DNA from 4 places in the Bradyrhizobium sp. 159 genome. Region 3 is predicted to be linked to each of the others. Evidence: riboswitches for the same ligand, from Rfam matches in the RefSeq annotation. Region 3 holds a riboswitch; each other region holds the start of a gene.
What was found. A riboswitch is a leader RNA that binds a small molecule or an ion and turns the genes downstream of it on or off. The one in region 3 is predicted to bind cobalamin.
Positions count from the first base shown of each region.

Region 1: linked by a shared signal. The riboswitch ahead of IVA96_RS03375 (DUF1636 domain-containing protein) and the one ahead of metE (5-methyltetrahydropteroyltriglutamate--homocysteine S-methyltransferase) in region 3 are both predicted to bind cobalamin.
Region 2: linked by a shared signal. The riboswitch ahead of IVA96_RS20320 (TonB-dependent receptor plug domain-containing protein) and the one ahead of metE (5-methyltetrahydropteroyltriglutamate--homocysteine S-methyltransferase) in region 3 are both predicted to bind cobalamin.
Region 4: linked by a shared signal. The riboswitch ahead of IVA96_RS03310 (energy-coupling factor ABC transporter permease) and the one ahead of metE (5-methyltetrahydropteroyltriglutamate--homocysteine S-methyltransferase) in region 3 are both predicted to bind cobalamin.

Region 1 covers NZ_JADPKE010000018.1:207,179-212,893, reverse strand. Annotated here, with positions in the region: gene IVA96_RS03385 (cobyric acid synthase) at 1-1,439, opposite strand, end outside; gene cobD (threonine-phosphate decarboxylase CobD) at 1-2, shown strand, start outside; gene cobO (cob(I)yrinic acid a,c-diamide adenosyltransferase) at 1,452-2,087, opposite strand; cobalamin riboswitch at 2,128-2,349, shown strand; gene IVA96_RS03375 (DUF1636 domain-containing protein) at 2,441-2,815, shown strand; gene cobW (cobalamin biosynthesis protein CobW) at 2,812-3,846, shown strand; gene cobN (cobaltochelatase subunit CobN) at 3,846-5,715, shown strand, end outside.
Region 2 covers NZ_JADPKE010000072.1:26,406-32,120, forward strand. Annotated here, with positions in the region: gene IVA96_RS20310 (PepSY domain-containing protein) at 1-121, opposite strand, end outside; gene IVA96_RS20315 (TonB-dependent receptor) at 124-1,290, opposite strand; gene IVA96_RS20320 (TonB-dependent receptor plug domain-containing protein) at 1,416-2,399, opposite strand; cobalamin riboswitch at 2,507-2,702, opposite strand; gene IVA96_RS20325 (GDCCVxC domain-containing (seleno)protein) at 3,050-3,259, shown strand; gene IVA96_RS20330 (hypothetical protein) at 3,882-4,238, shown strand; partial or broken gene ihpA (divalent metal ion exporter subunit IhpA) at 4,292-5,551, shown strand; partial or broken gene ihpB (divalent metal ion exporter adaptor subunit IhpB) at 5,548-5,715, shown strand, end outside.
Region 3 covers NZ_JADPKE010000081.1:18,694-24,408, reverse strand. Annotated here, with positions in the region: gene metE (5-methyltetrahydropteroyltriglutamate--homocysteine S-methyltransferase) at 484-2,799, opposite strand; cobalamin riboswitch at 2,899-3,099, opposite strand; gene IVA96_RS21650 (hypothetical protein) at 3,276-3,413, opposite strand; gene IVA96_RS21645 (4Fe-4S binding protein) at 4,051-4,254, opposite strand; partial or broken gene IVA96_RS21640 (EAL domain-containing response regulator) at 4,754-5,715, opposite strand, start outside.
Region 4 covers NZ_JADPKE010000018.1:194,960-200,674, forward strand. Annotated here, with positions in the region: gene cobT (nicotinate-nucleotide--dimethylbenzimidazole phosphoribosyltransferase) at 1-717, opposite strand, end outside; gene cobF (precorrin-6A synthase (deacetylating)) at 728-1,477, opposite strand; gene IVA96_RS03310 (energy-coupling factor ABC transporter permease) at 1,523-2,200, opposite strand; cobalamin riboswitch at 2,237-2,457, opposite strand; gene cobA (uroporphyrinogen-III C-methyltransferase) at 2,503-3,234, opposite strand; gene IVA96_RS03320 (cobyrinate a,c-diamide synthase) at 3,231-4,541, opposite strand; gene cobM (precorrin-4 C(11)-methyltransferase) at 4,541-5,323, opposite strand; gene IVA96_RS03330 (cobalamin biosynthesis protein) at 5,320-5,688, opposite strand; gene cbiE (precorrin-6y C5,15-methyltransferase (decarboxylating) subunit CbiE) at 5,685-5,715, opposite strand, start outside.

The sequences.
Region 1 (5,715 bases), on a different contig from region 3:
AACGCGAGCAGGCCTTCGACGTCGAGATGCCTTTCGATGTGATCGGCGAGGGCATCGAGCGCGCTCTCGATCCTGGCATGATAGGGCTCGTTACCCGCGGGAATATCGAGCTTTGCCAGATATGCCTTGCGGAAATCATCCGACGTGAACAGGCCGTGCAGATAGCTGCCCTGGACGCGGCCATCGCGCGAGATCGCGCCTTCCGGCTTGCCGTTCAGTTTCGCAAATGGCCGCGCGCGATCGGGCCCGTCGGTGTGGCCGATGTGGATCTCGTAGGCCTCGATCGCCTGGTCGGTGGCGGCGTGCAAGGCGGAGACGCGTGTCAGCGTCTTCTGCGGCCTCATCACCGTTGTCACGTCGAGCAGCCCGAGACCCGGCGTGTCGCCCGCAGGTCCCTCGATGCCGTCAGGGTCGGCAACGCTGTGTCCGAGCATTTGATAGCCGCCGCAGAGCCCGAGCACATGGCCGCCCCGGCGGTGATGCGCCACGAGATCAATGTCCCAGCCCTGTGCTCGCAGGAAGGCGAGATCGCCACGAGTGGATTTTGAACCGGGGATGATGACCAGCCTCACATCGCCGGGGATTGCTTCGCCCGGACGCACCATGACGAGATCGACGCCGGGTTCGAGCTTGAGCGGATCGAGATCGTCGAAATTGGCGATCCGCGACAGGGCGAGGCAGGCGATCTTGCATTGGCCCGGCTTGCGCGCGTCGCGCAGGCCCAGCGCGTCCTCGGCCGGCAGCTCGCCGGCGCGCGCGAACCAGGGCAGCACGCCAAAGCCGCGCCATGCGGTTTTCGCTTCGATCAGCCGGTAGCCGTCATCGAACAGCGTGGGGTCGCCGCGGAACTTGTTGATGACGAAGCCCTGGATCATCGCGGCATCGTCAGGGTCGATGACCGTCCTGATGCCGACAAGCTGGGCGATGACGCCGCCGCGGTCGATGTCGCCGACCAGCACGACCGGCACGTTGGCCTTGCGCGCAAAGCCCATATTGGCGATGTCGGCCTTTCGCAAATTCACCTCGGCCGGGCTGCCCGCGCCTTCGACCAGCACCAGATCGGCGCGCGTCTTCAAGCGCGCGAAACTCTCCAGCACGGCGCCCATCAGCGAGGGCTTCATCGCCGCATAATCGCGCGCACGCACCGTTGCGATGCGCTTGCCATGGACGATGACCTGCGCGCCGACATCGGTCTCCGGCTTGAGCAGCACCGGGTTCATGTCGGTGTGCGGCTCGACGCGAGCGGCGAGCGCCTGAAGCGCCTGGGCGCGGCCGATCTCGCCGCCGTCGACGGTGACGGCGGCATTGTTCGACATGTTCTGCGGCTTAAAAGGGAGCACGCGCAGGCCGCGCCGCATGAAGGCGCGCGCAAGGCCCGCGACGATGAGCGACTTGCCCACGTCCGAGCCGGCCCCCTGGATCATCAGCGCGCGCGCCATGGCGAGATCGTATCAGAACTCGACGCCGGCTTGCGCCTTGATGCCGGACCGGAAGGGATGCTTGACCAGCGTCATCTCGGTAACGAGATCGGCGATCTCGATCAATTCGTCCTTTGCGTTGCGCCCGGTGAGCACGACATGCGTCATCGGCGGCTTTTGCGTCGTCAGGAATTCGACCACCTCGGCGATGTCGAGATAGTCATAGCGCAGCGCGATGTTGATCTCGTCGAGCACGACCATGCGCAAGGCAGGATCGCGAATCAGCTCCTTGGCCTTGTCCCAGCCGGCGCGCGCGGCGGCGATGTCGCGGGCGCGGTCCTGCGTCTCCCAGGTGAAACCTTCGCCCATGGCGTGGAATTGGCAGAGGTCGCCGAAATGGCCAGTGAGCAGGCGGCGCTCGCCGGTGTCCCAGGCGCCCTTGATGAACTGCACCACCGCGCAGGGCAAGCCATGGGCGACGCAGCGGACGATCATGCCGAAGGCCGAGGACGACTTGCCTTTGCCGGCGCCGGTGTGGACGATAACGAGGCCTTTTTCGCCGCTCTTGGTCGCCATGATCTCGTCGCGGGCGGCCTTCTTCTTTGCCATTTTCGCGGCGTGGCGGGCGTCGGTTTCCTCGCCCGTTTGGATATCCGGTTCAGGCGTCATCGTATCCGGTCCTTCGGCTTGACAAGTGGCGGCCACCGGCAAATGGTGGGTCTGCGCTGGTTCCTGTCCTATGACAGGCGAAGAGGGAATGCGATAGGGTCCGAATTGGCAAGATTTGGGTCCAAAATGCAGCCGCCCCCGCGACCGTGACCGGAGAGATGCCCGAAGCCACTGACCCCTAACGGGATCGGGAAGGCGGGGATCGAAGGGCAAAAGCCCTGCTCCGCAAGCCGGGAGACCTGCCAGCGCGGACGATTTTGGACCGGCGGACGGGGTGTTCCGCGACGGGGAAACGGGCCTCTCACAATGGTCCGTGCGCCTCTTCGCCTCCCGCTGTTATTCTGGAAGAGGCGATGACGGTCACACTTCACGTCTGCATTACCTGCCGTGCCGGCGAGACGCTTGGCGAAGGCGACGTCACGCCGGGCAAGCGGTTGCATGGCGCGATCCTGGACGCCGGCGTGCCCGACGGCGTCAATGTGGTTCCGGTCGAATGCCTCTCTGCCTGTAGCCAGGGCTGCTCGGTCGCGCTGAGTGCGCCGGGTCGCTGGTCCTATGTCTATGGCCGCCTGTCGGAGACGAATGCGCGCGACGTGGTCGCGGGCGCTGCGGCGTATGCGGCCGCGCCCGACGGCCTCGTGCCCTGGCGCAGCCGTCCCGAAATCTTCCGCAAGCAGTCGCTTGCCCGCATTCCCCCCCTTGCCGTCGTGCCGGAGGCCGCCGAATGAATTCGCTCGCAAAAGTCCCGGTCACTGTGATCACCGGTTTTCTCGGCTCCGGCAAGACGACGCTGATCCAGCATCTGCTCGCCAATGCCGGCGGCAAGAAGCTCGCCGTGCTCGTCAACGAGTTCGGCAGCGAGGGCGTCGACGGCGAGATTTTGAAGTCGTGCGCTGCTGCCAATTGCCCGGAGGAGAACATCATCGAGCTCGCCAATGGCTGCATCTGCTGCACCGTCGCTGACGATTTCATTCCGGCCATGGAGCAATTGCTGGCACGCCCCGTGAAGCCCGATCACATCCTGATCGAGACCTCGGGCCTGGCGTTGCCAAAACCGCTGCTGAAGGCCTTTGACTGGCCGGAGATCCGCTCGCGCATCACTGTCGATGGCGTGATTGCGCTGGCCGATGCAGAGGCTGTCGCTGCTGGCCGCTTCGCGCCGGACCCGATTGCAGTCGAAGCGCAGCGCGCGGCGGACGACAATCTCGACCACGAGACGCCGCTGTCGGAAGTGTTCGAGGACCAGATCGCCTGCGCCGACATCGTGCTGCTGACCAAGGCCGATCTTGCCGGCAGCTCAGGGATAGAAGCCGCCAAGGCGGCGATCACCGCCGAGATGCCGCGCCGCGTGCCGATGCTTCCCATCACCGACGGCGCGATCGATGCGCGCGTCATCCTCGGTCTCGGCGCCGCCGCCGAGAGCGATCTTGCCGCGCGTCCCTCGCATCACGACGGCGAGGAGGAGCATGAGCATGACGATTTTGCCTCCGTCGTGATCGACCTGCCGGAAGTTGCCGATATCGATGCGCTGGTCGCCTCCGTTCAGCGCCTAGCGCGCGAGCAGAACGTGCTGCGCGTCAAAGGCTATATCGCAATCGCGGGCAAGCCGATGCGCCTCTTGCTGCAGGCGGTCGGCGAGCGTGTGCGCCACCAGTTCGACAAGCCCTGGGGCGCAGGTGTCAGGCAATCGAAACTCGTCGTGATTGGCGAGCACGGCGATATTGACGAGGCCGCGATCAGGTCAGGGCTAGCAACCTGATGCACGTCGTTTTCCGCGAGAGCCGCGGTCTTGAGGAGACCGCGACGCCAAGGGACATCGGCCAGGACCCGGCCGATCTCGTGGTGCTCTCATATTCGGATTCCGATCTTGCCGCGTTTGCGGCCGGCTGGCGGCGCGGCCGTACCAGCCTGCCGTCGCTGCGGCTCGCAAATCTTGCGGAACTGCGTCATCCGCTCTCGGTCGACACCTATATCGAGCGCACGCTCTCCCATGCGCGTGGCATTCTGGTACGTCTGATCGGCGGTGAATCCTATTGGCCGTATGGTCTCGCGACGCTCCAGCAACTTGCTAAGGACCGCAACATCGTGCTGGCCGTGCTGCCGGCCGACGGCCGTGACGATACGCGGCTCGACGCGTATTCGACCTTGCCGGTCTCGACCCTGCGCCGGCTCAAGGTGCTCTGTGACACCGGCGGCCCGGTCGCGGCCCAAGCCGCGATCGCGCAGCTCGCGCTGGCCTCGGGCCTCTATGCCGGGCCAGTCGTCGGCGAAATGAATGTGCCCGAGACGGGATTTTATGATCCCGCGCGCGGCGTCATTGCTGCGCCGACGGGCGGCGAGGGGAAGCCGCACGCGCTGGTGACGTTCTATCGCTCCTATCTCACCGCTGCGGACACCGGGCCGGTCGATGCCTTGATCGCCGCGCTGCGCGAGAAGGGTTTTGGTGCCTATGGTGTCTTCGTCACCTCGCTGAAAGCCGCGGCCGTCGCCGATTGGCTGCGCGCGCATCTCGCGCGAGATCCTCCTACGGCGATCGTCAATGCGACGGCGTTCTCGGCCGTAGGCGACGATGGCACGACGCCGTTTGACGTAGCCCCGTGTCCGGTGTTCCAGGTTGCGCTCTCGACGGCACGGCGCGAGGATTGGGCTACCTCGCTGCGCGGCCTCTCGCCGGGCGACCTCGCGATGCATGTGGTGCTGCCCGAGGTCGATGGCCGCTTGTTCGCGGGCGTGGTGAGCTTCAAATCCGCTGCGGAGCGCGATCCCGATCTGCAGTTCTCCCATCTTGCGCATCGCGCTGACGAGGAGCGGGTGAAGGCCGTCGCCGCACGGGTTGCGGCCTGGCGGCGGCTCGCCGAGACGCCGGCCGCCAAGAAGCGTCTGGCGATCGTGCTTTCGAACTACCCGGGCCGTCCACACCAGATCGCGCATGCGGTTGGCCTCGATGCGCTGGCGTCCGTCGAGGTCTTGCTGTCCGACCTCGCGGAGACGGGCTTCGATGCCGCGCCAGTTCATGCGCTCGGCGAAACGCTGCTGAGGCAGCAGCTGACCTGGAGCGTCGCTGAGTACCGCACGGCGCTCTCGCGTCTGCCGCAAGCATTGCAGGATGATCTCGCACAAGCTTGGGGTGCGCCGGAGGATGATCCGAGCTGTCGCGACGGTGCGCTCCACTTCGCCGCGATTCGGTGCGGCCAGTCGATCATCGCGGTTCAGCCCGAGCGTGGCGATGCAACCACGCGCGATGTCGACTATCACGATCTCGCCCGCACGCCGCGCCATGCCTATGTTGCGTTCTATCTGTGGCTTCGAGAGCAGGGCTGTGACGCCGTCGTGCATATGGGCGCGCACGGCACGCTGGAATGGCTGCCCGGCAAATCCTTGGCGCTGTCATCGAGCTGTTGGCCGGAAGCCCTGATCGGCGATCTGCCGGTCATCTATCCCTTCATCGTCAATGATCCTGGCGAGGCCGCGCAGGCCAAGCGGCGCATCGGCGCCGTCACGATCGGCCATCTGCCGCCGCCCCTTGCCGCATCCGTCGTCCCGGAGGGCTTGCGCCGGCTCGAACGGCTTCTGGACGAATATTCCACTGCCGATGGTCTTGACCCCGCCCGCCGCCAGCGGTTGATCG
Region 2 (5,715 bases), on a different contig from region 3:
CGTACATCATCACCACGCCGGAGATGAACCACATGGCGAAGAACAGGCAGGTGACGATACCGACCCAGCGGTGGCCGATGTACAGCCACCGCCGGAGTGTGCGTTTGAGGGTCCGTGACACGCTCAGAACTTCACGTTGACCGCGAGCTGCGCCGTGCGTGGCATGCCGAGCAGCCACTGAGTAGTGCCGCCCGACGTCGTGTAGATCTCGTCGAAGAGATTGTAGATGCGGAACGACACGGTGGTGTTGAGGTCGGGCTTCCACTGCACGCCGGCATTGACAATGTTGTAGGCCGGGCGCGTCACCGTGTTGGCGTTGTCGGCATAGGTCTTGCCGACGATCTGCACGCCTGCGTTGGCCGACCAGTTCGGTGCGAAGGCCCAGGTCGCCCAGATATTGGAGACGTTCTGCGGCACATTGACCGGTACGTTGCCGGCATAGTTCACGCTTCCGCCGCCCACCGCCTGCACGAAGTCATCGTATTTCGCGCGCAGGAAGGCGGTATTGGCATCTATGCGCAAGCAATGATCGAGCAGGAAACCGACTGACGCTTCGACGCCGCGCGATGACTGCTGGCCGACCTGGACGGTCAGCGACGGAATGTTGGGATCGCGTGCCAGCAGGTTGTTCTTCACGATCTCATAGCCGGCCAGGGTCCATTCGCCGCGGCCGCCCCAGAACGATTGCTTGACACCGATTTCGACCTGCTTGCCGGTCGCCAGGTCGAAGTTCTTGTTTGCGGAGGACAGTGAGACGAGCCCTCCGACCGGGTCGGCCGCGGTGGCATATTGGGCATAGAAAGCGAGATCCTTGACCGGTGCATAGACGGCGCCGGCGCGCCAGGTCGTCGAAGAGAACGATTTCTCGAAGCTGTTGGCGGGCGAGACATAGTCGGTGCGCGCGATTGTCGGTTCATCCTGACGTATGCCGGCAATCAAGGACAGTTGCTCGGTGACCGACAGCCTGTTCTCGGCAAACAGCGCGTACTGGTTGGTTACGCTGCCATAGCCGGGAACTGTGGGGTTCGGGCTGTTGAATACGCCTGGAGCGAAACTGAATGGGTTGACGGACGACGAGCCGCCGTAAGGTGAATTGTTGGTGTAGGTAAAATTGATGCTGTTGACGTCGAAACCTGCGACGAACTCATTGGCCATGCCAAGGACATGTCCGCGGAATTTCGCATCCATGCGATTGCCGACCTGCTGCTGATCGTGAAAAATCTCGATATAGCTGCTGCGGTTGATCAGGCCGGTGGCGGGGTTATAGGCGTAGCTTGGACGTCCTTCCAATGTCGCTTGGAGTTCAGATAGTAAAGCGTGTTCTGAACCGAAATTCCATCGGCCACCTGCCATTCAGTTTTCACCTGGTTCCAGCTATCCTGGTAGCGGATGTGGCTGTCGCTGACGTTGTAATTCTAGAAGCGGAGAGATTCATCGAGCCTGCCGTTGATCAGCGGCGTGCCGAAGTAGCGCGACGGGTTGCGGTCACCGTAGTCCGTGGACAGTGTCCAGGTGACGTCGTCGTTCTGCTTGATCTGGATCACGGCATGAAGCGCGACGTTCGAGGTGTCGTCGCGATCGACCCAGCCATCCGACATGTTGCCGGAGGCGGTGATCCGATAGGCGACGTCCTTGCTGACCGGACCGCCACTGTCCACCGCAATTCGCCGGGTCATGTTGCTGTCCAGCGACATCTCGGCCTGATTGCGAGGGACCCACAATGGCAGTTTTGAAACCACGTTGATGGCGCCGCCGACCGCGCCCGCGCCGTACATCACCGACGCAGGGCCGCGCAGCACCTCGATGCGCTCGGTCGACCAGGTGTCGAACGGAAAGGCCACCGTCCCGGCGCCGATATAGAGCTGGGTGCCGTCATACAGCGTCATGACGGAGCCAAGGCCCGTGAAGCCGCGGGTATTGAACGAGACGCCGCCATTGCCCGGTGCCGGGCTCGCCGTGAAGCCGGTGGCGTTTTGCGTCACCGCGTCGAGGATGTTCTGCTGGCCGCGTTCGGCGATGGTTTCAGCGGAGATCACCTCCACGCTGGCTGGCGTCTGCAGTCGCGTCAGGCCGAGCCGGCTGCCGGCCGTGCTCGCGCCGGTGAGGTTGAGCGTCGGTGCGGCGAAGACAGGACCAGTCGGCGCGGCAACCTGTGTACCGGTATTGACAGCTATGTTGCGCTGCTGGCGCAAACGCGCGGCGCTGGCGGTCGCAGAACTGCGTCGGGTGCTTTGGGCCCTCGGCGACGTTGCCGGCGACTGCACCACAACGGGGTCGAGCGTCTGGACCGTCCTTTCGGACTGTGCCCAGCCGTCGGTCGACAAAACCAGGCAGGAGAATGCAGCTGAGCGCAGAATCGCGCGGCGATACCGCGGCGCGAAGATTGTACGGGAGGTCATCAACAGACTCGCGATAACGTGGCACGTCACCGCGAACGCAGCTTGGCCGCTGCCTCAAGAAGAAGGCAGCCCCAACACCCACCAGGACACCCCGCCCAATGTGCTCGCGTGTGACCACGACTGACGGCAGGTCTCCTGGCTCGCGGGTCGTTACCTCTCGCCGCCTTCCCAGGTCCGCAGGCCCAGTGGCGTTTGGCGAAGGCTCACCGCTTACAGTTGCGGGGGCAGCCACGGCGTTGGGGGATCCCCGCACCGTATTCCCTATTGATCTCCCGAAGGAGAACCGTCGTTGTCACCCTAGTTTTATTTGCAAACGGCTGTCAATTGGATGTTTCGCTGCGGCAGAAGTCAGCGCGTGGCGCCGATCATCAGGCCAAGTCGAGGATTCGACACCGCGGGAGATGGCATGTCAGATCACGCGTCGATCCCTTATGAATTGGTTGCAGCGGTGAGCGTGGTGAGGTCTACTGCTTGCGCACAGGCCGACGAGGTCGCGATCACGACGCACACTACGTTCGACGTCGGTGACAACTCCAATGCCGTTCAAAGCTCCGCACGTATCCTTCGTATCGTTGCCGTTAAGGTGCCCTCCGGGATCAACCAGGCGATGATCGTTGGAAACTGGCTCGCGCGATGCTACGTTAGAGGGCATGCACGTCGAATCCACTCTCATTTGCCCGTCATGCGGCCATCGATCCATTGAGACGATGCCGACCGACGCTTGCCAATTCTTTTACGATTGCCGCGGATGCGGCACCCGGCTGAAGCCTAAATCGGGCAATTGCTGCGTGTTCTGCTCCTATGGCACCGTGCCTTGCCCACCGATCCAAGAGAATGGCAAGGGAGCTTGCTGCGGGTAGTTTGCCGATTTCCTGCGTGTGCCGATGAGTGCACGGGCTTTCGCGCGAGGATAACGCGATCGGCGTTGGGGTCCGGACCTCAATTGCTGCGCCGTCGCTCTTGCCCTAATCACGTGGGAATTCCGCCGCGAGCTCGCGCTAACGGGGCCCATAGAAGTGAACGAACGATGAACGGTACCCCGACAGCTATCGGGATCAGCCAGTACGTGAAATGAGGCAAGTCCTTCCAAAGCGGCAACTGCTTTCCATTGTCGACGTAGAACGATCGGGCGCTGGATCGACCTGAGTGGACCGCCGTCGATTCGAGCGGCGGCCGGGTCAACATCATTTCTTCCGCGGAAGACGTGGCCGACCGCATCGCCGACTTCATCAAGCAGACACGATACACGACAGGAGGGAGCATGCAGCATCGATCCACGCTTCGCGCGAGCCTCTCGGACTATTTGGCACCCTTGCCGTGCGCGAGGCAGCTGGAGCTCAGAGCTGCCGCCTATTCCGTCAAGCGTTCCCTCCCGTGACTTGAGCCCCCGGTTCCCGGATCATAATGATGTAACACTGTTGCGGATCGACACCCCGGCCTAGTGCATGGTACCGGTCATCGCCCGATCGATCGGAACCCCGAGTGACCCTTTCCTTCAGATTTGGCCGTATCCTGCCGCGCTCGCTGCGCGGTGCGATGACCATATTTGTGATCGCGACCTACCTGATCGCCGGCGTGCTTCACGGCGTGTGCGATCTGGATGTCACAAATTCGTCGCCCAATGTTGTCGTCTCCTTCGCCGACAAGGGCATCGGCCATTCCGACAAGGGCGCTTTGGCCGACCATCACTGTCACGGCTGCTTCTCCGTCTCCGTTCCGGCCCCAGTGATTGCAGCGGTAGCCGTGATGCGCCCGATAGAGATGGTACCCACGCTGCAGGTCGTTCGGCGCGGTCTGCCGCCCGGAATCGACCCACCGCCCCCGAAATTCCTGACCTGAAATGACCGCTGGGCGCATCGCGCCCTAGATCCGTCTTTCGTCAGGTTTTCACCATGTTTCCAAAGTGCGTCACGCGTTTCGCGTGCGCGACGGCGTTGCTGGTCAGTCCCTGGTTGCGCGGTGTCGCATTCGCAGACCCTCAACCTCGGAGCGGCGCTGCAGCGCGCGCTCGCGACCAGTCCGCGCCTGACGGCTGCCGAGCGCGACGTCGGGATCGCCGCCGGCCAGCGCATCCAGGCGGGGGCACTGCTCAATCCGGAACTGTCCTACGAACAGGACAATTCTTTCGGATCCGGTATCTACCGCGGCACCAAGTCGGCCGAGACGACGCTGCAGATCAGCCAGCTCTTCGAGCTCTTCGGGAAGCGCGAGGCCCGCATCGCCGCCGGGCAGGCAGGTGTGGAAGGAGCCACGATCGAACGCAAGGCGGTGCGCCTGCAGATCCTTGCCGAGACGGCGATCGCGTTCCTGAACGTGCTCGGGCTGCAGCGGCGCATCCAGATCCTGGACGAGCAGGTCGCCGCGCTCGAGCGTCTGACGCCCTTGCTCCAGCGCAGGGTGGACGCCGGCGCGTCGTCGCCTGCCGAGACGAAGTCGCCGCCGCCCTGGTGAAGGCCGATCGCGAGCGCACCAAAGCCAGCCTGTCCAGCGCCCGTCGCGAGTTAGGGGTGCTCATAGGGGAGACCTCACCGAAGTTCGCCAGCGTCTCCGGACGTCTGGATGCTACCGCTCGGGCGCCGTCGTTCCAGGCAGTGATCGCGGCCATCGACGCGAACCCGCAATTGGTGAGGTGGAATGCAGTCTACGCCCAGCGCAATGCCGAACTTCTTCTGGCGCGGCTGAAGCCTTACCCGGACGTCCGTCTCGCCGCCGGCTGGCGGCATTTCAACGAAACCAACGACGACGCGGTCCGGCTGACCCTGTCGGTCCCGATCCCGGTGTTCGATCAGAACCAAGGCAATATCCTGTCGGCCCAGGAAAGCCTGGCCAAAACGCGAGCCGAGCGCGAGGCGAACCGCAACACCCTCCTAGTCGTCGCGGGGCGGGCCTACGATACCGTGCAGGGCTCGCTGGGGGAGCTCGCTATTCTGCGCGATTCCGGCATTCCCAAGGCCCAAGCTGCCGCCAACGAGATCGAGCAGGGCTACGGCGCCGGACGCTTCTCTCTGCTCGAAGTGCTGGATGCCCAGGCCAACGTCACCCAGGCGCGCCTGCGCGAGCAGGAGGCGTTGCAGAACTACCATGTCGCCGTTGCGACCATCGAAGGGCTCGTCGGCAATCCCTTCGTTCTGGCGCGGGAGAGCGCACGATGAGAACTTCCAGCGCATTCATCCTGGCCGTAGCCGCGGCCGCCGCCGGCGCGTTCGGTTATCGCTGGCTCATGCCGGCCGATGCTCCCGCCGCGACGCAGCATGCCGAAAAGCATGAAGGCGGCGAAGCCAAGGAGGACAAGGGCGGCAACCAGCACGTGGAGAAG
Region 3 (5,715 bases):
CCGGTTGGGACGGCAGTGCCTTGATCGAGCTGGGATCCTGCGCGCATCCGGTTTGGCTGCCGTGCCCTGAACACAAGCGGCAGTTTGCCGTCGCGCAGCAGCATTTGGCACGTCCCCAAAACCAACAACGCTCGATTACCTCTCCCGAAGGGCGTGCCAGGGCGTGAATTTCGTATGACGTTCCGTAAGGACCGTAAAATAGATTGTTGTGATGGGACGCACACGCGATGGATAAATGAAAAATAGCGCTGTGCTTCGCGTCGGGCGATAATGTTCGGAATATGTGACCTGATCGGGCATCGCCGGCATGCTGTCCGCCGTCGGATCGAGAACCGAGCTTGTCGCCGGCTGTATGCGACGGCCTCCGCCGGCGCCGGCCGGCATTCCCAGGCACTGGGAACTTTGGGAGCTCGCAAGGACATCGTAAGCCCCCAAAGCGCGTGCATCTTATTCACAAACGCGTTGGCGAAACGCTCCGCACCATCATGGCTCAGCCCGCAACTCGCGTGCGGCGGCCACCATATTGACGAGCGCGGGACGCACCTCCTCCCAGCTTCGAGTTTTCAGTCCGCAGTCGGGATTGATCCAGAGCTGCCGATCGGAAACTCGCTGCCGCGCCAACACAATCAGCTGCTTGATTTCCGCCGCTGCGGGAATGCGCGGTGAATGAATGTCATAGACGCCGGGCCCGATCTCATTGGGATATTTGTAGCTCTTGAAGGCCTCGAGCAATTCCATCTTAGAACGGGACGTCTCGATTGAAATGACGTCAGCATCCATTGCTGCGATCGCATCGATGATTTCGTTGAACTCGGAATAGCACATGTGGGTATGGATCTGAGTTCCGTCGGCGACAGAGGACGAGCAAACGCGGAAGCTGTCCACTGCCCAATCGAGATAGTTCCTCCACTGCGATTTGCGTAGCGGCAATCCCTCGCGCAACGCAGCCTCGTCGATCTGGATCATGGTCGCTCCAGCCGCCTCAAGATCGATCACCTCATCTCGGATCGCAAGAGCGATCTGACGGCATGTCTCGCTCCGCGAGATGTCGTCGCGGACAAACGACCAGTTCAGGATCGTCACCGGTCCGGTCAGCATAGCCTTGACGGGTTTCTTAGTCAGAGACTGCGCGAAGCGCCACCATTCAACGGTCATCGGCTTCGGCCGGGAGACATCTCCGAACAGGATAGGCGGACGAACGTACCGCGACCCATAAGACTGAACCCAGCCGTGCTTGGTGAAAGCGAATCCCAACAGCTGCTCGGCAAAGTATTGAACCATGTCATTGCGCTCGAACTCACCGTGTACGAGCACGTCCAGGCCGATATCTTCCTGCCACTGCACGGTACGGGCTGTCTCCGCTTTCAGAAGCTGCTCGTACTGCGCGTCATTCAGCGCTCCCCGCGCATGAGCCGCACGCGCATTCCGGACGTCGACCGTTTGCGGGAAGGACCCGATGGTTGTCGTTGGAAACATCGGCAATGCGAACGCGACCCGCTGGACGTCGGCACGCTGGGTGAACGCATTGCGACGGCGACGCATGCTATCGTCGATCGCGGCCATTCGTCCGGCGACATTCGCATTGTGGATCTCGGGCGATGTTTCGCGGGTCACGGCTGCGTCCTCGGAAAGCGCAAGTTCATCGGCCACCTCGGCAGCATGGCCGGCCAGCGCTTTGCCCAATATCGAAAGTTCCTTGAACTTCTGAACTGAGAACGCCAGCCACGTCTTCAGATTGGGATCGAGATCGGTCTCTAGCTCAATGTCGATCGGAACATGAAGCAGCGAGCAGGAAGGAGCAATCTGAACACGGTCCCTGCCCAGCTTTTTGACCAAAGGGGCAAGTTGGTCGAGCAGCGCCGCAAGATTGGAGCGCCAGACGTTGCGACCATCAACCACGCCTAGCGAGACCACGAGATCTCTGCGGGCTGTGGCGACAATTGCGTCCAACTGGTCGGGTGCCCGAACCAGATCGACATGAAGCCCGGCAACGGGCAAGGCAAGGGCTGTTTCAAGATTGTCGCCGATAGCGCCGAAATAAGTGGCCAGCATGATTTTAAGGGCCGGCACAACCTTTGCGAAATGAGCATAGGCCCGGCGGACAGCCGCCCGCGACGCTTCGTCGATGTCCATCACCAGGCATGGCTCGTCGAGCTGAACCCATTCAGCACCGCACGAGGCTAGTTCGCGGAGCACATCGACATAGACTGGGAGGAGCCTATCAAGCAGCGACAGCGGATTGAATGCGGGATTTGCGCTTTTGCCGAGCTTCAGGAAAGTGACTGGGCCAACTAGGACGGGGCGCGTTTGGTAGCCGAGGCTTTTTGCCTCCTCATATTCCTCGATCGGCTTTCGAGAGGAATACTTAAAGATCTGATCCTGGTGAAATTCCGGCACCATGTAGTGGTAGTTGGTATCGAACCACTTCGTCATTTCCTGTGCGGCTACGCCTGGCCCATGCTGAGTGTGATCACCGTCCTGAGCGCCACGTGCCATGGCGAAGTAGGTCTTGAGCGACACAGCACCTTCGGTCCAGCCGTAGACGTCGGGAATGGCTCCGACCATTACGCTGGTATCGAGCACCTGATCGTAGAGCGAGAAGTCATTCGAAGGAATGACCGTCACACCGCAGGATTTCTGCCGTGCCCAATTAGCGGCACGAAGTCCACTCCCCGCCTCGAGGAGCTCGGCTTCGCTGGAGTTTCCCGCCCAGTAGCTCTCGAGCGCGAACTTGAGTTCGCGTCGTGGGCCGATGCGTGACGTCCCCAATGTGGCAACGGGAAGCGAAAGAATAGACATAGATCAGACCCCATAATTGGGGCAAAGGCCATGGCGGACGCATGCAGCGAATATCGCGTGAGCGACAGCTGCTTGGCGCACACCGGGACACCCCGCCCGTGGACGATATATTGTCGAGGCAGGTCTCCTGGCTCGCGGGTCGTCGCTGCTGTCCGGCCTTCCCGAAGCCGCATGGCTTCAGTGACTTCGTTGGACAGCGGCTCGCCGCTTACAGTTGCGGGGGCAGCGCCGGCATTGCACCGGCTTCCCTCTTAGCTCCGGATCAAACGAAATCCGAAGACCACGACGGCTGGCATTAGACGCACGAGGATCGATCCGTCAACCTACTAAGTGTTGCCGCGATATTGCCCAAGCGATTGCCAGCTGTACCAGTTAGGGCACAACGGTCTTACTCCCGGCCTGGTAAAAACGCGTGGATCTGTGAAGCCTCCGCTTATGAATGCGTCCGCTCAACACCCTCTTGGCGTAGTCGTGAGCTAACGCGAGCAGAACGAACGCGCTGGGCGCTTCGACATCTGCGTGATCGCGACAAGCCTGGTCTTTTCCGTCAGCAGCTTCTCGAACTCGCCCGTGAGGAAGTTGCGATCATGCTCGGCCGACATCCGCTTGAACACAGCGCCATGAGGCTCCTTAGGGTTGCCAAGGCCGGGATTGCTCCAGGATCGCACGGATGATCAGGTCGGACTGCCTGTGTTCGGCGGACCCCGCGACGAGCCGCGAGCTCGATCGCCTCCGTGGCGTTGGTCAAGATGATCTCCTCGGTGCGCCAAGCACTTACGTGCTGAGCGACTTTGGCGCGCCTTCGTTGTTTCCGTCGCCGCTGGCGAGTAGTGCAGCCTGGACGTTGGCCTGCGCGACATCGCAGGAACAGTTCCGGACCTCAGGATGCACGCTGACTTGCGAAACTGGAGTAAGCGGCGAGAGCGCGGGCGGCGGGGATCCTGCTATGACCCTAGGCTCATGCACGCGTGCATGGTGACCACGGCCAAGCGGATGCCGAGCTTCTCGCACGTCTTCAGGATCTCCGGACCGATCTCGTCGCATCGAGACCGTCTCTTCGGCTTCGAAGTGACGTCGCTTTAGATATCCTGCAGAGCCCTTCGAGGGCTTCTCGGAGTCGATCGGCGCCTTAAGGTCATAACGATGTTGATCGACCTCGATCCGCCCCACGCGGTCGGCGGCCTCCACAAGCGCGACATCTACTACTTCGTTAGCGAAATCGAGCGGTGAAGCCTTCTGGACGCGGGCTGCTTATGCTGTCTTAGACGGGACACAGGTGTCAGGCACCGGACAGACCACCGCACATTGCGGCGTGTCGGAATGGCCCTCGCACTCCGTGCACTTTTTGACATCGATAACGTAAATGTCGCGCTTGAGGCTGATCGCCGCGTTGGGACACTCGAACTCACATGCCCCACAAACGGTGCATTGCGAAGCGACGATCTTGTAAGCCATGCCTTCCGACTCCTTAGGCGAGCGATGCCATTGGCGATCCCTTTCAAATGCCGTGCCAAGGACAGACGCGCTAAATGATGGGCAATTTGCCCCAAGGTGCTGTCCCGGGTCTGAGACCATGCTACATCTGCGACAGCAACGGGCCACTCAATTTCAAGCTATGCGAGCCCTCAGGCCCTACTCCGAGAGCCAGTGGCGACTCGACCGCTGGGAGCTTCCGTCGTTTGTCTGGCATGGCAGCGCGGGGCCAAGCGACGCTCGACGATTCCGAAACCGGCGGCGCGACTAAAAGCCGCGAGCCGACGCACGTCTACGCCGGATCTCGGCAAACCTCCGGTCACACACCCTGACTGGAGGTTTTGTGCAAGCCTCGCTCACGGCTGCAACGTTAACTCCGCTTTAATTGCAGTCAGCCGCATGCCTGGTGCCGAGTAGGCATGGCGGCGCGGGCGAGCGCTGGTACGCTTTGCCTGGCTCTGCTCAGCCACTCCTCATGCAACTATTTTGGACGAAGTGGAACAGGGCTGAAAGATGACTGTGCAAATTGCTTCAGCGGCATGGCCTTTCCGAACAGATGGCCCTGCGCAAGGTCGAAGCCGAGTTCGGTCACAGCGATCAGGTCGGCGTGGCTCTCCACACCTGCGGCGACGGTGCGCACGCTGTACTCTTTGGCTAGATCGACGATATGGCGGCACACCGTTCGCTTCAGGGGTCCATTTCCGCAACCGGCGACGTACTGCCGGTCCACTTTTAATTTCATGAACGGGAATTTTTCCATCCCCATCAGCTGCGGCCAATTGGCGCCGACATTGTCGATTGCAAGGCCAATGTTGTGAAAGCGAACCTCACGCGCGACCTCAATCAGGAGATCTAGGTTCTGGATCGCTTCCTCGCTATCGATTTCAATCGTCAAGCCGCCGAAAGCGGGGTGCGACGGCATGCGCTGACAGAGATCGCGTACCGCTTGCGGGTCAATCAGGAATGCTGCCGGGAGATTGATGGAGAGATCGATCGAAGTTTGCTGCTCCAGAAGATACTGCCAATCCTTGATCGCGCGGTCGATCACGAACTGCGACAACTCCCTAAAATGCGGATCGTGAGCCTCCGCGATGAAATAGGCCGGTGGAACAACGCCTCAGGTCGGGTGCCGCATTCGCACAAGCGCCTCGGCGCCGCGGCGGCTGAGGGTACACGCGTCAAACTTCGGCTCATACCAGAGCTCAAGCCAGCCAGCGTGTAAGGCTTCCCCGACATGGACCGCGGGACGGGGCGCCGGCTCTCTGGGCAAGAGCATGGCGACCCGATCGCGCAGCGTCTCGGCTGCAAACGGCGTCCTCAGCGGCGGCAGCATATCAAGTCCATATTCGCCCCCGACCTGCTGCACTGCCGTCATGATGATCGACTCGCGGGCGCCGAACGCCAGCACTCCGCCTGCAAATCCTTCGCGTACGAGTATCTCGA
Region 4 (5,715 bases), on a different contig from region 3:
ACCGCCGACGGCACACAAGATGTGTTCGGGCGAAGCCCCCGCAATACCGTGGCGCGCAATCGCGGCATCGATCACCCGCGCCTTGTGCGCGCGGCCGGCCGCGTCGATTCCGGTGCCGCTGCCCGCGATTTCCTCGGCGCTGATGCCGAGCAGACTCGCCGCAATGGCCGCCGAGACCGTGGTGTTGCCAATGCCCATCTCGCCGAAGATCACCAGATCAGGCCGGCCGACTTCCGCGCGCGCAACCGCGCGCTGGCCGGCCGCGAAGGCGAATGCCAGTTCCGCCGGCTCAAGTGCAGCTTCCTCGCTGAAATCGCGCGTGCCGCTCCGCGGCTTGTCGGTGACGACGCCCGCCATCTGTTCCTGCGCCAGCGTGCCGGCGTCGACCACCTCCAGGCTGGAGCCAAGCTCACGCGCCAGCACTGAGATCGCGGCGCCACCGGACGCAAAATTCGCCATCATTGCGATGGTCACAGCTTGAGGATAGGCCGACACACCCTGCGCAACGATGCCGTGATCGCCGGCGAAGACGATGATCGGCACGCGCGCGGCGCGAGGAGATTCCGTCGCTTGCAGGCCCGCAAGCTCGATCGCCAGTTGCTCAAGCCGGCCGAGCGCGCCGGTCGGTTTTGTCAACTGCGTCTGCCGCGCGATCGCTGCCTCGCGGTGCATCGCGGAGATTTCGGGACACTCTTGGTAGACCCATTCGGGGAGCATGCAGCCTCGCTTAACGCGTGCGCTTGAGAATGTAGCTGTCCATGATCCAGCCATGCCGCTCGCGCGCTTCCTGCCGAAGTGCGACGATGCGCGGGCCGACTTCGGCCAACGCGCCGGACATGACGATCTGGTTGGGCATGCCGAGATAGGCACCCCACCAGATCTGCAGACTTTCCGGAGCGAGCGACTCGAACGCCGTGCCGCCGTCGAGCATCACCGCGATGGTATCGACTCCTTGTGGCCAGCCGCCTTCGCGCAAGCGCCGCCCCGTCGTGACCAGGAATGGCTCACCGATGTCGTTGAGCGGCAGCGCATGCGCGGCGCACAGCGCCTGGATCGAAGTAATGCCGGGCACGACCTCGATCGTCGGTAACGGATCGAGCCGCCGCGCAATGCGGAGCGAGGAATCGTACAGCGAAGGATCGCCCCAGATCAGCAGCGCGACCTTGCCCTCGCCGTCGAGATGATTTGCGATGGTTTGCGACCAGGTTGCCGCCACCGCATCGTGCCAATCGTCCACGCCCTTTTGGTAGTCCGCCTCAGTCGTGTCCCGCACTGGCAAGTCGAACTCGGCGATGCGCGTGCTCGCGCTGGTGAGCACGTCCGCGCAGATCGTCCGCCTGAGATCCGCCAGATCGGATTTCGCCGGCCCCTTGCGCGGGATCAGGACGATGTCGGCAGCGTTGATGGCACGGGCCGCGGCGCGCGTGAGCTGCCCGGGATCGCCGCAACCGATGCCTATCAGGGAAAGCGTGAGCATCGCGAGCGCGAAGGGCGGCCGCACCGGCCGCCCTTCGCTTGTCTCTCAAGCGCCGTTATGCAGGCGCGGCGTGACGAGGCCGGGCGCAGTGACACCGCGCAGCGACTTCGCCAGCGCCAGCACCGCGAGATCGGCGAGCGGCTCGATCACGATGACCAGCGCATAGGATGCCGCAAACGCCGCGATGTTGGCGAGGTTGGTCGCGCCGAAGCCGGAGCCATAGAGCGCCCAGAACGCCACCCAGGCGACGATGCCGGACTGATAGGCGGTCGAGAGCGCCAGCGCCTGACGGTATTGCAGATCGACGTAAGCCGTGTTGCGCGGAATGATCCGCGTGGCCAACGCCTGAATCGCGAACAGCGGCACCAGGAGCGTGGTGATGTTCATGCCGTATTGCGGCAGGTCGGTCGGCACGAAGAAGACGCCCTGGAGCAGCAGGCCGAACGCAAGGCCGAAGGCGGCGGGCGCAGCACCGAACAGCAGGAACAGCGTCGAGCCGAGGATGAAGTGCACCTCGGAGACGCCGACGGGGAAGTGCGGCAGCACCTGGAAGAAGCTGAAGACGAGGCCGGTGGTGGCGAGCGTGCGCGTCGCGAACGAGCCGATGCCCTGCTCGCGCACGGTGTCGACCGCGAGCTTCAAGGCAACGCCGCCTGCGGCGATGCCGGTTGCGTAACTCAACACGAGCTTGGCGCCCGTCACGATTCCGGGTTCGATATGCATGGCTCAGATCCTTCCTGCCGTCACACCCGACGGCCTTGGCCTCAAAACGTGCAGGGCCGGTCTCCTGGCTCGCGGTTCACTGGGGTTCTCCGGCCTTCCCGAGCCTTGCGGCCCAGTGGCTGATCGGAGCCCCTCACCGCTTACAGTCGCGGGGGCGGCTGGGGATTTGGGCGCCGCAACTGGGTCCGCCCGCCCCCATTCCCGATTATGCTCCGGCGCTTTGCGCCGCGTCGAGCACCATGCCTCTCCTGTGTGCCCCTTTCGCGAGCCGGGCGTCAAGGGGCGAACGGCGGCCGCGGCCATCATGACAGATCGTCTCCTGCCAGCGCCCCGAACAGGATGACGGCGGCGGTGGAAGCGGCGCCGCCGCGCGCAAGCTGCTCGGCAAGCTCGACAATGGTGGTGCGGACCAGCCGCTCGTCGGAACGGCCAAGAGATTCCGCAAACAGCGCCGGCGTATTTGCGGCCAGGCCATGCTCGATCAATTTTGCGGCAAGGGCCGGAAAGGTGCGCCGGCCCATATAAACCACGGTGGTTGCCTCCGGATCTGCCAGCGCCACCCAATTCAGGTTTTGCGGCAGTTCGCCGGTGACGTCAGCCCCGGTCACGAACTGCACCCGCCGCGAGGTGTGGCGCCGGGTCAGGGGGATGCCGGCTTGCGCGGCGGCGACGCAGGCGGATGTGACGCCGGGAATGATCTCGTAGCCGATGCCGGCCTCGCGCAGCGTCTCGAGCTCCTCCTCGAGCCGGCCGAAAATGCCGGCGTCGCCAGACTTCAGCCGCACCACGCGCGCGCCAGTTGCGGCGTAGTCAACCAAAAGGCGGTTGACGTGGTGCTGCTTGGTGGAGGGCCGCCCTGCCCGTTTGCCCACCGCGACGAGATTGGCGCCGGGACGGGCGAGATCGAGGATCGCGCCGGAGGCAAGATCATCATAGAGCACGACGTCGGCCTCGCGCAGCCGTGCAGTCCCCTTCACCGTGAGGAGTTCTGGGTCGCCGGGGCCGGCGGAGACGAAACTGACAAAACCGCTCACCGGTCCTCCGCAATCAGATGGAAGAACGTGCCGGTGGCTTGGCCCCGCCGCGAGCCGGTCTCGGCAATGACCGCGCCGGTTGCATCGTGGACCACGGCCAGCGGCGTGTCGGGCTGGGCGATGATCGTCGAATAATGGAACTCGTGGCCGCGCAGGCGTGCGCCTGCCCGGTGCCCCGGCATCGGCGTGTCCAGTTCGGCGAGACGATAGCCCAGATGCATGCGGCGCTTGGCAAAGCTGGTCTCCAGGCCGAGCAGCCCCGCCATCTCATGGCGCACGCCATCGGCATCGGTCAAAGCAGTTCCTAGCACCATATAGCCTCCGCATTCGCCGTGGACCGGCCGTGTCTCGGCGAAGGACCGCACGCCGCTGCGAAAGCGTGCGTTGGCCGCGATCTTGCCGGCATGAAGCTCGGGATAGCCGCCGGGCAGCCAGCAGACATCGGCGCTCGCGTCGGGCGATTCGTCGGCCAGCGGCGAGAACGGCACGATCTCGGCGCCGGCCGCGCGCCAGGCCTCCAGCATGTGCGGATAGACGAAGGAGAACGCCGCATCGCGGGCGAGCGCAATGCGCTGCCCGGGCGGCGTGACGTTCAAATCATTGCTCGCTGCCTGCGGCGACCAATTGGCGGCCGCCCGCAGCACCGCATCGAGATCGACATGCTCGGCAACGAAGCGCGCGGCCTCGTCGATCAGCTTGCCGATCCCGGTCTGCTCCTCGGCCTGCACCAGGCCGAGATGCCGCTTTGGCAGGCTAATCTCGGCATGGCGTGGCAATACGCCGAACACGGCGATGCCGGCGTCTCTCAGCGCGCGACGCACGAGATCTTCGTGGCGTGGGCTGGCGACACGATTGAGCACGACGCCGGCAAGGCGCACGCCAGGGCGGTAGTCGCGAAGGCCCGCGGCAATCGCTGCCGCGGTCTGCGCTTGGCCAGAGGGATCGATCACCAGCAGCACGGGCCAGCCCAGCATCTCGGCGATGTCTGCGGTGGCGCCGGTGCCGGAGACGCCGCGCGCGGCGACGCCGTCGAACAGGCCCATCGAGCCCTCCGCGAGCACGACGTCGGCATCCGCGCCGCGGCTGACGAGATGCGCGATCGCCCCGCGATCCATTGCCCAGCTATCGATATTGACGGAGGCCCGTCCCGTCGCCGCAGCGTGAAAGGCGGGATCGATATAGTCGGGCCCGCTCTTGAAGCACTGCACGTTCAAGCCGCGATTGCGCCAAGCGCGGGCGAGCGCCAGCGTCAGCGTGGTCTTGCCGACGCCTGAGGCCGGTGCGGAGATGACGAGACCTGCCGCCATCAGGGCGCCTCCGGGAAGCGGGGCTCGGCGCCAACCGGCCGATAGCGGCGATCATAGTCGGCGGCATAGAGGCGGCTCTCGTCAAAATCCGTGGCATTCAGCGTCCTGCCGACCAGGACCAGCCCGGTGCGCTCCATCTCGCTGCCTACAGCCGCATCGAGCGTTGCCAGTGTGGCGCGCACGATGCGCTGGTCCGGCCAGCTCGCGCGCCAGACGATCGCGACCGGGCAGTCTGCGCCGTAATGCGGCGTCAGCTCGGCGATGAGCTTGTCGAGCAGGTGGATCGACAGGTGGATCGCGAGCACCGCGCCGGTCGCGGCGAATGCGGCAAGCTTCTCGCCCTCGGGCATGGCGCTGGCCCGGCCCGGCGTGCGCGTCAGCACCACGGTCTGGGCAAGGCCCGGTAGCGTCAGCTCGGCCTCCAGCGCAGCGGCAGCAGCCGAGAAGGACGGCACGCCCGGCGTGACCGAATAGGGGATGCCGAGCGCGCGCAGGCGGCGGAGCTGCTCGCCCATCGCCGACCAGATCGAGAGATCGCCGGAATGCAGACGGGCGACGTCTTTGCCGCCCGCATGCGCGGCGGCGATCTCGGCGATGATCTCGTCGAGCGACAGCGGCGCGGTGTTGACGATCCGCGCGCCCGGCGGGCAATGCGCCAGCACACCCTCCGGCACAAGCGAGCCGGCATAGAGACACAGCGGAGAGGCGGCGATCAGGTCGCGGCCGCGCAACGTCAGCAAATCGGGCGCGCCCGGGCCGGCCCCGATGAAATGCACGGTCATAAGCCGTCTCCTTCCGCAATCGCGGCGGTCGCGGTGCGATCCTGCGAGACAACGCGTGTCGCAATCAGCCGCGCGCGAGGGCCGGCCACTGCGAGCGCCGCGGCTTCGGCAACCGATCCCGTGCCGAACTTTTCCGCGATGAACTCCGATTGCGTCGGCGTGTCGATGCCCGCGAGCATGTGCACCGGAACCGCCTTGATCGGCACGCCGCATTCACGCGCGAGCTGCTTCAGCGCTTCGGCCTCGGCCTTGTCGCTGACGGTCGCCACTGCCGCAAGGCCTTCGGGACCGCCGGCCGCCAGCAGCGCCTCGCGCAGTGAAGCCAGCGTCACGTCGTTCTTGAATCCGAGCCCGGCAACTTTCATCGGACCACACTCCATTGCACCACCGGC